2 regions of the Streptococcus sp. CM6 genome follow, and region 2 is predicted to be linked to the other one. Evidence: predicted binding sites of a transcription regulator. Region 2 holds the regulator's gene; the other holds the start of a gene.

Region 1 (5,901 bases), on a different contig from region 2:
ATCAAGCGGCGACAAGAAAGCCTGTCTTTTCCTGTAAGTATGTAGACGGTGAAGAAGAGTATACCTGCGATTCAGTCTTGTCTGATGTTGTAGGCTTGTGGACGACAGAACTTGTAGGTATGAGTAGAGAAGAAATCGAAAACTGTAAAATTTGATAATGTTTGATGCTTGCAAGATGATCATTCAACTTTAATGGTATCTTTTCAATGTGAAAGGAAACTGGTCAGTAGGTTGAAAGGTTTATCGTAAGTAACCGAAGGATGTCTAGTATAAGAGAGGATAGATAATGAGTCAGTTAAGAGAAAAGTCTTTAGTTAGGCTCAAAGAAGACATAACAAGTAGTTTTCCATTTGACAAGGTTCTTCCTATGATATTCTTGGGAGGAATTGCCAATATGGCTGGACACTGAATCTTCATAGGAAAATCGGGGGAAGTGTTATTTTGGATATCATATTTCACATTTTAGAGAATTAAGTGAAGATGAGATATAGGACTTTCGCAGTAGGAAAAATAGATGAGGAGTTGAGAATGAATAATCAGATTGACTTGGCATTTCCGAACCTATACGCAGAATTCTTGAGTAGAATTGACAAGGCAGGAGAGTTTGTAATAGAGAATACAGGTATCACCTTATATTCGAGGTTAGATTTGCTAGAAAGAAACTTCACCTACCAAATAGAAGAGTGGGAACCTGATTTTTTCCTGATTGGGCAAGATGGGGATGTCGCTTTTTTTATAAAGAAAGATTCTGACGACACTATTTATATGAATGATTTGGGGGCATTAGGTTCACTGGGAATGAAACCCATATCTTTGAATATTTTCGAGTTTGTGCAACAAGCGAGTGAACATTATGATGATATCTTCTAATCATTGCAAGTGTTGTTATTTTATCGTACGCGTGTGTGGAAGACATTTTTATGAAATCATTTGAACATTTTGATTAATGTTAATAAATTTTTAGTAAATGATAATGATTTGGAGAGTGAACAATGAATTTTGATGAGAGTTTACAGCAATACACTTATGAGCATGAGGGAGTGATCTTTGTTTGGGACGAAGAGCCTGATTGTGACTTTATAGATAAAGTTGAACTGTTATCAAAAAATTATCAGGAAAATCTCAATAGAATTATAAACTTTATGCTAGCTGATCTTAAGGAAATGTATGGAGAAGTCAGCGAGGAAGATGTGAAGAACAAGCTGGGGAAACCTATCATTGACTACAATCAAGGAACAGTTAGTTATTGTGAGCAAACCTTCGATGACTGGCACCTATTTGAGTTTGAATTTTTGGATGATCAATTTGAAATATTGAAATGTTTTTCTGTTAATGGGTAAAGGAGAGATTTATGGAATTCCCCAATGCCTTGATTTTCTTTGTAGAAAACGTATACAAGAAAGGCTTTTCAAAATGCGTGCTTTATGTTATAATATTCACAAATAAAAGTTTAGGAGTTTTTTATGGTCTCTTCAGAATTTATTTCAAAGATTGAATTTGCTTGCAAGAAGAAAGAAAGTCTTTATAGCCAAAGCAAGTTTAAGTATGCGATTCGTTCCATGTTTGCAGGTGCTTTTCTGACATTTAGTACGGCTGCGGGTGCAGTTGGGGCTGACTTGATTAATAAAATCGCACCTGGTAGTGGTCGCTTCCTTTTCCCATTCGTTTTTGCTTGGGGATTGGCCTACATTGTTTTCTTGAATGCTGAGCTGGTAACTTCAAATATGATGTTTTTGACAGCTGGTAGTTTCTTGAAAAAAATTTCATGGAGAAAAACAGCTGAGATTTTACTTTACTGTACCTTGTTCAACCTTATCGGAGCTTTGATAGCAGGTTGGGGCTTTGCCCACTCAGCAGCCTATGCAAATCTAACACATGATAGCTTCATTTCAGGGGTTGTAGAGATGAAGTTAGGCCGTTCCAATGAGCTAGTCTTACTTGAAGGTATTTTAGCCAATATCTTTGTAAACATTGCTATTCTTTCCTTTGTTTTGGTGAAAGACGGTGGGGCCAAACTTTGGCTTGTCTTATCAGCAATTTACATGTTTGTATTCTTAACAAACGAACACATTGCTGCGAACTTTGCTTCTTTTGCGATTGTTAAGTTTAGTGTTGCAGCAGATTCAATTGCTAACTTTGACATACCTAATATTCTTCGTCACTGGGGTGTAACCTTTGTCGGGAACTTTATCGGAGGAGGCCTCTTGATGGGCTTGCCATACGCCTTCCTCAATAAAAATGAAGATACTTATGTCGATTAAAGAAATGAGCACGAGTTAATCGTGCTTTTTTGTTTGATGTGTAAGACTAGTCATAGTTGTTCCTTATATCAAAATATAGAAAAACGGTATTGGAAAAGACTAGCACAAGATGATACAATATCCCTAATGAAGCTATTTGGAGGTCGTCTTATGACTCGTGATTTTAAATTTGAAACCCTACAATTACATGCTGGGCAAGTAGTTGATCCAGCGACTAAATCCCGTGCAGTACCGATTTATCAAACAACATCCTTCGTTTTTGATGACACGCAAGAAGGTGCCGATCTGTTTGCCTTGAGAAAACCAGGGAACATTTATACTCGTATTACCAACCCTACAACAGCGGCATTTGAAGAAAGAATAGCTGCTCTTGAAGGTGGTGTTGGAGCGCTAGCGACAGCATCAGGTATGGCTGCTGTAACCTACACTATTTTGGCGCTTGCTCACGCAGGTGACCATGTGGTGGCTGCGTCAACTATTTACGGTGGGACCTTCAACCTCTTGAAGGAAACGCTTCCTCGTTATGGGATCACAACAACCTTTGTGGATGTGGATAATTTGGAAGAAGTGGAAGCAGCTATCAATGACAATACCAAGCTTGTCTTGATTGAAACCTTGGGGAATCCCTTAATTAACATTCCTGACTTGGAGAAATTGGCCGAGATTGCTCATAAACACCAGATTCCTCTCGTTTCGGACAACACTTTTGCCACACCATATTTGATTAACGTCTTCTCTCACGGTGTAGATATTGCCATTCACTCAGCAACTAAGTTTATCGGTGGACATGGTACGACTATTGGAGGAGTGATTGTTGATAGCGGTCGTTTTGACTGGGCAGCTTCAGGGAAATTCCCTCAATTTGTTGAGGAAGATCCAAGTTACCATAACTTGAGTTATACTCGGGATGTTGGTGCAGCAGCCTTTATTATCGCTGTTCGTGTTCAATTGCTTCGTGATACAGGTGCTGCCTTGTCGCCATTTAATGCCTTTCTCTTGCTCCAAGGGCTTGAAACTCTCTCTCTTCGTGTTGAACGTCATGTGCAAAATGCAGAGAAAATTGTTGATTTCCTTGTCAACCATCCTAAGGTAGAGAAGGTAAATTATCCAAAACTAGCTGACAGTCCTTATCATGCCTTGGCTGAGAAATATTTGCCAAAAGGTGTTGGTTCAATCTTTACCTTCCATGTTAAAGGCGGAGAGGCAGAAGCTCGCAAGGTAATTGATAATTTGGAAATCTTCTCTGACCTTGCAAACGTGGCAGATGCCAAATCTCTTGTTGTCCATCCTGCGACAACCACTCACGGTCAGTTGTCAGAAAAAGACCTAGAAGCAGCAGGTGTTACACCAAACCAAATTCGCTTGTCTATCGGTCTTGAAAATGTAGAGGATTTGATTGAAGATTTGCGCTTAGCCTTGGAAAAAATTTAAAGTAACAGATATAAACAGTGGGTTTCGACTCACTGTTTTTGATTTTCCCTCAGGCATGATATAATGGTTACAGAAGTCTAGAAAGAGGAAAGTTATGAACGAAATCAAATGTCCCAACTGTGGGGAAGTCTTTACAGTAAATGAGAGTCAGTATGCCGAACTCTTATCCCAAGTGAGAACGGCTGAGTTTGATAAGGAATTGCACGAGCGAATGAAGCAGGAGCTGGCCTTGGCTGAGCAGAAGGCTATGAATGAGCAACAGACTAAACTGGCTCAAAAAGATCAAGAAATTGCGCAACTGCAGAGTCAAATCCAAAAGTTTGATACAGAGAAGGAATTGGCCAAGAAAGAAGTTGAACAGACTAGCCATGAGGCTTTATTGGCCAAGGACAAGGAAGTACTTGCCTTGGAAAACCAACTGGCTACCTTGCGTTTGGAGCATGAAAATCAACTGCAAAAGACCCTTTCTGACATAGAAAAAGAACGCGATCAAGTCAAAAATCAGCTCCTCTTGCAAGAAAAGGAAAATGAGTTATCTTTGGCTTCTGTTAAGCAAAATTACGAAGCTCAGCTTAAGGCAGCTAGTGAACAAGTCGAGTTCTACAAGAATTTCAAAGCCCAACAATCCACAAAAGCTATCGGTGAAAGTTTGGAACAGTATGCAGAGAGTGAGTTTAACAAGGTACGCAGTTTTGCCTTTCCAAATGCCTACTTTGAGAAGGATAACAAGGTTTCTGCGCGTGGGTCTAAAGGCGACTTTATCTTCCGTGAATGTGATGAAAATGGAGTGGAAATCATTTCCATCATGTTTGAGATGAAAAATGAAGCGGATGGAACAGAGAAGAAGCATAAGAATGCGGACTTCTACAAGGAATTGGACAAGGACCGTCGGGAGAAGAACTGTGAGTATGCCGTTTTGGTGACTATGTTAGAAGCAGATAACGACTACTTTAACACAGGGATTGTTGACGTCAGTCACGAGTATGAAAAGATGTATGTGGTTCGTCCCCAGTTCTTTATCCAGTTGATTGGTCTCTTGCGAAATGCGGCGCTTAATTCTTTGAAATATAAGCAAGAGTTGGCACTTGTCCGTGAACAAAACATTGATATCACTCACTTTGAGGAAGATTTGGATGCCTTTAAACTAGCCTTTGCCAAGAACTATAACTCCGCTTCGACCAACTTTGGTAAAGCTATTGATGAAATCGACAAGGCCATCAAACGCATGGAAGAGGTCAAGAAGTTCCTAACCACATCTGAAAACCAACTCCGCCTCGCTAATAACAAATTGGAAGATGTTTCTGTTAAAAAATTGACTCGAAAAAATCCAACTATGAAAGCGAAGTTTGAAGCGCTGAAGGGGGGGTGAGGAAGCAGTGGAAAATGAATTATTAGTATTGGGTACTGAAGAAGTAGATGAGTCTAAAAATATAAACTATGACGAATTAGAAGAACTATTGGAACAGCAATTTACAATGGAGTTTTCTAATCTCGAAAAATTAGAACTAGAATGTAAAGAGATTAGTTCACCAGATAAATTAGGAGATGTTATTTTAGATGAAATCTGGGATCGATTTGCGAATCAAATTGGTTTAGATATGACAAGTGACACGCTTCTTAAGCAGTATAACGATAAACATCCTAATGGTTATACAAAAGAAGAGGGTGCTAAAATAATGAAAGATAAAAGGTATACTGATGCAAAGAATGCTATGAAAGAAAAGCAAAAATCTGGAAATTTAAAGGATGAATATACTGGAAAAACTTTAAAATTAAATGAAAACGCAAATTTGGATCACGTTGTAGCACGTAAACAAATTTTTGAAAATTCTTGGAGAAAGATTGCTGATATAGATACTGCAGATTTAGCAAACAAAAAGGAAAATTTAGCAGCAACTAATGAATCGCTTAATAAAAGTAAAGGTGCAGAATCTAATAGCGAGTATATAAAGGACAGAGAAGTAAGAGAAAAAAATCTAAAAGAACAAGTTGAAAGAGCTAATAAAAAAATTGACAAGAAGGATATTTCAGATTTCGAAAAACGAAATCTGAAAGCTATAAACGAAAAAAGATTAAATGATAAATACATTTTGCATGATTCTGCAAAAGAAACATTTAAAAAATATTTAGAATTACATAGTAACAATCCTGAAAATAAAAATGCAAATGGGCGATTTGCAAGAAATGTATTTGATAGGATAGCACGTTC
Region 2 (5,901 bases):
CCTCTATTTGCTAAGCACTACTGTGATAAAGGACTCCTTGGCTCCGATGTTGTTGTTGTCAGTCCAAAGAACTCTGGTGTTAAACGTGCACGTAGTTTGGCTGAATACCTTGATGCTCCTATCGCTATCATTGACTACGCCCAAGACGATTCTAATCGTAACGAAGGCTATATCATTGGGGATGTCGAAGGCAAGAAGGCTATCTTAATTGACGATATTCTAAATACTGGTCGTACTTTCTCTGAAGCTGCCAAAATCGTTGAACGTGAAGGTGCAACTGAGATTTATGCAGTATCTAGTCACGGTTTATTTGTTGAAGGTGCAGCAGACCTCCTTGACGCTACAAACATCAAAGAAATCCTAGTGACAGACTCCGTAGCAACCAAAGAAAGAACTCCTGAAAATGTATGTTACATTACTGCTAGCGAGTTAATCGGAGATGCGATCGTCCGCATCCATGAAAGAAAACCAGTCAGCCCACTCTTTGCTTACAACAAAAAGAAATAAGGTGATTCTTTGATTTATTTGGACAATGCTGCTACTACTCCTATGTCAGCAGTTGCTATTTCAGAAATGACCAGGGTCATGCAAGAAACCCACGGTAATCCTTCTAGTATTCATAGTCATGGTCGACAGGCTGGCAAACTCTTGCGAGAAGCCCGTCAGGAACTAGCCCAGTTATTGGGGACAAAATCTCAACATATCTTTTTTACGTCTGGCGGTACAGAAAGCAACAATACAGCTATTATTGGCTATTGTCTCCGTCATCAAAATCGTGGAAAACATATCATCACGACAGCTATTGAACATCATTCTGTGCTTGAGACTATCGATTATCTGGTGCAACATTTTGGCTTTGAAGCGACTATCATCCAACCAGTAAATCAAGAAATTACTCCCCAGCAAATTCAAGAGGCCTTACGTGACGATACTATTCTCGTTTCCACTATGTATGCTAATAATGAAACGGGCAGTCTCTTACCTATCGCTGAGATTGGACGTGTTTTAAAAGAGCATCCTGCGGCTTATCATGTAGATGCTGTTCAAGCTATCGGAAAAGTTCCTATCCATCCTGAGGAATTGGGAATTGATTTCCTCAGTGCTTCTGCCCACAAATTCCATGGACCAAAGGGAATCGGCTTTCTTTATGCTTCTTCCGCGGACTTTGATTCCTATCTTCACGGTGGAGACCAAGAACAAAAGAAACGGGCTGGAACAGAAAACCTCGCTGCCATTGTAGGCATGGTCGCTGCTCTTAAAGAGGACTTAGAGCAGCAAGCTGAACATTACCAAAAACTAGAGGGATTAAAATCTGCTTTTCTAGATGAGATTGCAGATCTAGAATACTATCTCAACGAAAGCCAATACCAGCTTCCTTATGTTGTCAATATTGGCTTTCCTGGTCAAAAAAATGATTTGCTCTTGCTACGGTTAGACCTTGAAGGAATTTCAATTTCTACCGGTTCAGCTTGTACCGCTGGTGTTGTACAAACCAGTCATGTGCTTAAAGCATTTTATGGACCTGATTCGCATCGTTTGAAAGAATCTGTCCGTATCAGCCTGTCTCCTCTTAACACTGAGGAAGAACTGAAACAACTCGCACAAACCTTAAAAAATATTATTGGAGATTAATCTAATGGCATTCGAAAAAACCATTAAACTACAAAACTGCCGCTACGACTACACACTTAGCCCAACTGTCAAAAAGTTCACACTGAAAGATAATACTTTCTTTGAAACAAAAGTTGGAAACTTCGAACTAACTCGTCTGCTTGAGAAAGTACCTAACAGCGGTGAAGGCTTCAACCTAAAAATCATCATCAATAAAGACCTTACAGGTGCTAAACTCAACATCACTGACAAATCTGGCCTTCGTTTGGTGAATATCTTTAAATCAGAAGACCATCATATCCACCAAGAGAAATTCTACTTCCTCATGGACAGCCTTGTAGAACGCGGAATCTTCACAAAAGAAGAAAGATAATTGGCTATGTATCGACTTACCTATCAAGATAACTATCACGTAGAACGTACACTTGAATATAAGGATTACGAAGAGCTTATGTTATCTCTATCAGGTTGTGTAACTCTTCCAGATACATTCCTAGTTACCTCATTAACCTTTGATGATAAAGTTATCTATCAAGGATTGGTCGGAGATCTCTACCGTTTTCTATCACAAGCTAATTTTTAAGACTAAAACTAAGATTTTCTTAGTTTTTTCTTGTTTTTGTTGATTTTTTCACAATGTTTCTATAAAATAGAAGAATAGAAAGGTTGTGGTTTTGTGAAAGATAAACAGTCTGCTATTCCAAAAGCAACAGCAAAAAGACTCTCTCTCTACTATCGAATTTTCAAGAGATTTCATGCAGAAAAAATTGAACGTGCCAACTCCAAGCAAATTGCAGAGGCTATTGGTATCGATTCTGCGACTGTTCGTCGTGATTTTTCCTATTTTGGTGAACTAGGTCGTCGTGGTTTTGGTTATGATGTTAAAAAACTGATGACTTTTTTTGCTGACCTCCTAAATGACAACTCCATTACCAATGTTATGTTGGTTGGGATTGGGAATATGGGGCATGCCCTTCTCCACTATCGCTTCCATGAGCGTAACAAGATGAAAATCATCATGGCATTTGACCTAGATGACCATCCAGAAGTTGGAACCCAGACACCTGATGGAATTCCAATCTATGGTATCTCTCAAATTAAAGAAAAAATCAAAGAAGCAGATGTTAAAACTGCTATCCTAACTGTTCCAAGTGTTAAATCACAAGAAGTCGCCAATCTTTTGGTTGATGCAGGTATAAAAGGTATTCTCAGTTTTTCCCCTGTTCACCTCCACCTTCCAAAAGATGTGGTCGTTCAATATGTCGATTTGACAAGCGAACTCCAAACCCTCCTCTATTTTATGCGTAAAGAGGATTAGAAAGCGAAAGCATTTATGAAAAAACCAGTTATTGGGATTACAGGAAATGAAAAAGCTCATCCAGATGATGACATCATGATGAGCTATGCAGCAAAGGGCTTTGTTGAAGGAGTCAAGGACGCTGGCGGAATTCCAATCATCCTACCGATTGGTGATCAAGAAATGGCTACCCATTACATCAGTATCATTGATAAGCTTATCCTAACGGGTGGGCAAAATGTTGATCCAAAATTCTACGGTGAGCCTAAAACCATTGACAGTGATGACTACCATCTTCAAAGAGACCAGTTTGAATTAGCCCTTATCAGAGAAGCGATTAAACAGAAGAAACCAATTTTCTCTGTTTGCCGGGGTACTCAGCTTTTCAATGTCGCTATGGGAGGTACGCTTCACCAAGATATCGAGGATCATTGGCAGGACTGTTCAGCCGAATACACGACCCAACGCCTCGTAACGGAACCTGATACAATTCTCCGAGAGATCTATGGAGAAATATCTCATATCAACTCCTTCCACCACCAGAGTATTAAAGATCTAGCTCCTAATCTTAAGGTTGTAGCACATGATCCTAAAGATGGAATAATTGAAGCTGTGACAACTACGGATGGCTTTCCTTATCTTGGTGTTCAATGGCATCCTGAATTTCTCTTTGAAAATCGCCCCAAAGATAAAACATTGTTTGACTATGTTGTTAATGAACTCTAAATCAGATCCGTCTTTTCACGGTAACTAAAGTAATCCGAGTGCGAGACAATCAGATGGTCCAAGAAAACGATTCCCATCAGCTCGCAAGCTTCCTTGACTAACTTAGTGACATGGTCGTCATTTCGACTAGGAGATACGGCACCGGATGGATGATTGTGAACGAGAATCACAGAGGTAGCCATATGCTTGAGGGCATAGTGAAGGATTTCTCTCGGTTCAGCAATACTGCGTGTCGCAGATCCGATAAAAATAGTTTGCTGATGAATGATTTGATTTTGAGTATTGAGATAGAGCGCCACTAGGTGCTCTTGTTTTTTATCGCCGAGTTCCTGTTGCATTTTCTTAGCTAGCTTTTGACTGCTGAGAATACTTTCCATCTCAAGGGTTTCATGTTTGTGAATGCGATGCCCCAGTTCAATCACTGCTTGTAGTTCAATGGCTTTAATCCGTCCAATACCAGACAGACTCTGCAATTCCTGCAGGGTCATTTTTTTCAAATCAGTTAGACTGTTGAGACTATTCAAGACTTTTTGAGCAACTTCAAAAACGTTGGCATGACGTGTTCCAGTTCTGAGTAGTATAGCTAGCAATTCTTGATTGCTCAGTGCCTCTACTCCTTCTTTAACCAGTCTTTCTCTAGGCAAAAGTGAATCTTCTTGGAATGAAATACTGTACATAAAAATCCTCCTCACTTTATTATTCGTGAGAAGGATGGAAAATTAGATTTTTTTCTCAATTGGGGCAACACTAGCTAGGAGTTTTTTCAGACCCACTTCTGGGAAATTGATTTTCAATTCCTGAGTAGCGCCACTACCCGACACTTCAAGGACTGTTCCTTCACCCCACTTTTTGTGAAGGGCAATATCCCCAATAGACCAGTTGGTATCGCTCGTATCATTTTTATTTTCAGCTGCAAATTGTCCAAATGGGAGACCACTTGACTGGATAGAGCTTGATGCGGCATTGCGTTTCCGTTCTTGAAGGGCCTGAGCTAAGCTCATACCTTGACCGAAAGCAATCCCACCACTGCTATAAGAAGCCTTAAAACTAGTATTCGCTGGTCGAGCCAAGCCTTGATAGTCAAGCAAGTCCGAACTAATTTCATTGATAAAACGAGTCGGACGATTGTAGTTGGTACGACCGAAAAGCAAGCGTGAGTTGGCGTTGGTCAGATAGAGAATTTTTTCAGCGCGTGTGATACCGACATAGGCCAAACGGCGTTCTTCTTCCAGCTCATCAGGATCTTCAGCCGCACGGCTAAGCGGAAAGACATTCTCCTCCATCCCAATGATAAAGACAACCGGAAACTCGAGTCCCTTAGCAGCGTGCAAGGTCATCAAGGTCACTTCTGATGTCTCCTGACTGCCTGAATCTGTGTCTGCGATTAAAGCTAAGTCATTCAAGAAACGACTGAGTTTGTCCAAACCAGTTTCTTCTTCCTGGCTATCAGGATTGTCGTCAAAGTTTTTGGTAACAGATAGGAACTCTTCGATATTTTCAACCCGAGCCTTGCTCTCTAAGGTTGCCTGAGCATTAAGATTATCGACATAACCTGTTTTTTCTAGAACAGCTTCCACTAACTCGGTGATAGTTAATTGATCCAGTTTTTCCCGCAAATCCAAAATCATATTAGCAAAATCCCAGATAGACTGGGCTACTTTCCCTTTGATGCCAGATAACATGATATTGGCTGAAGCGTCTAGCATGGACATCTCTTGTAGGTTAGCGAAGTCGCGGATTTTCTCAACGGTTCCTGGGCCAATTCCGCGCTTAGGCTCGTTGATAATACGCTCAAAACTGATATTATCACTCAAATTGGCAATGAGGTTAAGGTAGGCGATAATGTCACGGATTTCCTTACGACTGTAGAACTTGGTCCCGCCGACCATAGTATAAGGAATATTGGACTTTAGGAGGGCCTCCTCAATAGTACGAGACTGGGCGTTAGTCCGATAAAGAACTGCAAAATCTTTGTGGAGGAAGTTGTGACTACGACCAAGTTCATCGATGGTTTTGGCTACAAAAACAGCCTCATCTTGTTCGTCATTTGCGCAATAATAAACGATTTGCTCCCCATCGGCATTCTGAGTCCAGAGATTCTTGGGACGACGATTTTTATTGTTTTTGATGACGTCATTGGCAGCTTGAAGAATGGTTTTGGTTGAACGGTAATTTTCCTCCAACAAAACTACCTTGGCGTTAGGGTAATCTTTCTCAAAATCCAAGATATTCTGCATATCAGCCCCACGCCAACCATAAATAGACTG

What was found. Region 2 encodes Rex, which represses fermentation and respiration genes when NADH is low (regulators of the CRP and FNR family bind a similar motif). Its sites were predicted from a motif close to TTGTGAANTANTTCACAA; they were not measured.
Region 1: HMPREF1516_RS08565 (formate/nitrite transporter family protein) is a predicted target of Rex. The motif match lies at 1,425-1,442, and genes of this name have one in related genera.

What each region holds. Positions count from the first base shown of each region.
Region 1 covers NZ_JATS01000024.1:37,241-43,141, reverse strand. The annotation lists gene HMPREF1516_RS08580 (hypothetical protein) at 1-155, shown strand, start outside; gene HMPREF1516_RS08575 (hypothetical protein) at 529-870, shown strand; gene HMPREF1516_RS08570 (hypothetical protein) at 993-1,340, shown strand; gene HMPREF1516_RS08565 (formate/nitrite transporter family protein) at 1,464-2,261, shown strand; gene HMPREF1516_RS08560 (O-acetylhomoserine aminocarboxypropyltransferase/cysteine synthase family protein) at 2,412-3,692, shown strand; gene HMPREF1516_RS08555 (DUF2130 domain-containing protein) at 3,787-5,061, shown strand; gene HMPREF1516_RS08550 (hypothetical protein) at 5,069-5,901, shown strand, end outside.
Region 2 covers NZ_JATS01000026.1:33,176-39,076, reverse strand. The annotation lists gene HMPREF1516_RS09235 (ribose-phosphate diphosphokinase) at 1-507, shown strand, start outside; gene HMPREF1516_RS09230 (cysteine desulfurase family protein) at 517-1,632, shown strand; gene HMPREF1516_RS09225 (DUF1831 domain-containing protein) at 1,637-1,984, shown strand; gene HMPREF1516_RS09220 (DUF4649 family protein) at 1,991-2,194, shown strand; gene HMPREF1516_RS09215 (redox-sensing transcriptional repressor Rex) at 2,288-2,929, shown strand; gene HMPREF1516_RS09210 (gamma-glutamyl-gamma-aminobutyrate hydrolase family protein) at 2,945-3,634, shown strand; gene radC (RadC family protein) at 3,631-4,311, opposite strand; gene pcrA (DNA helicase PcrA) at 4,354-5,901, opposite strand, start outside.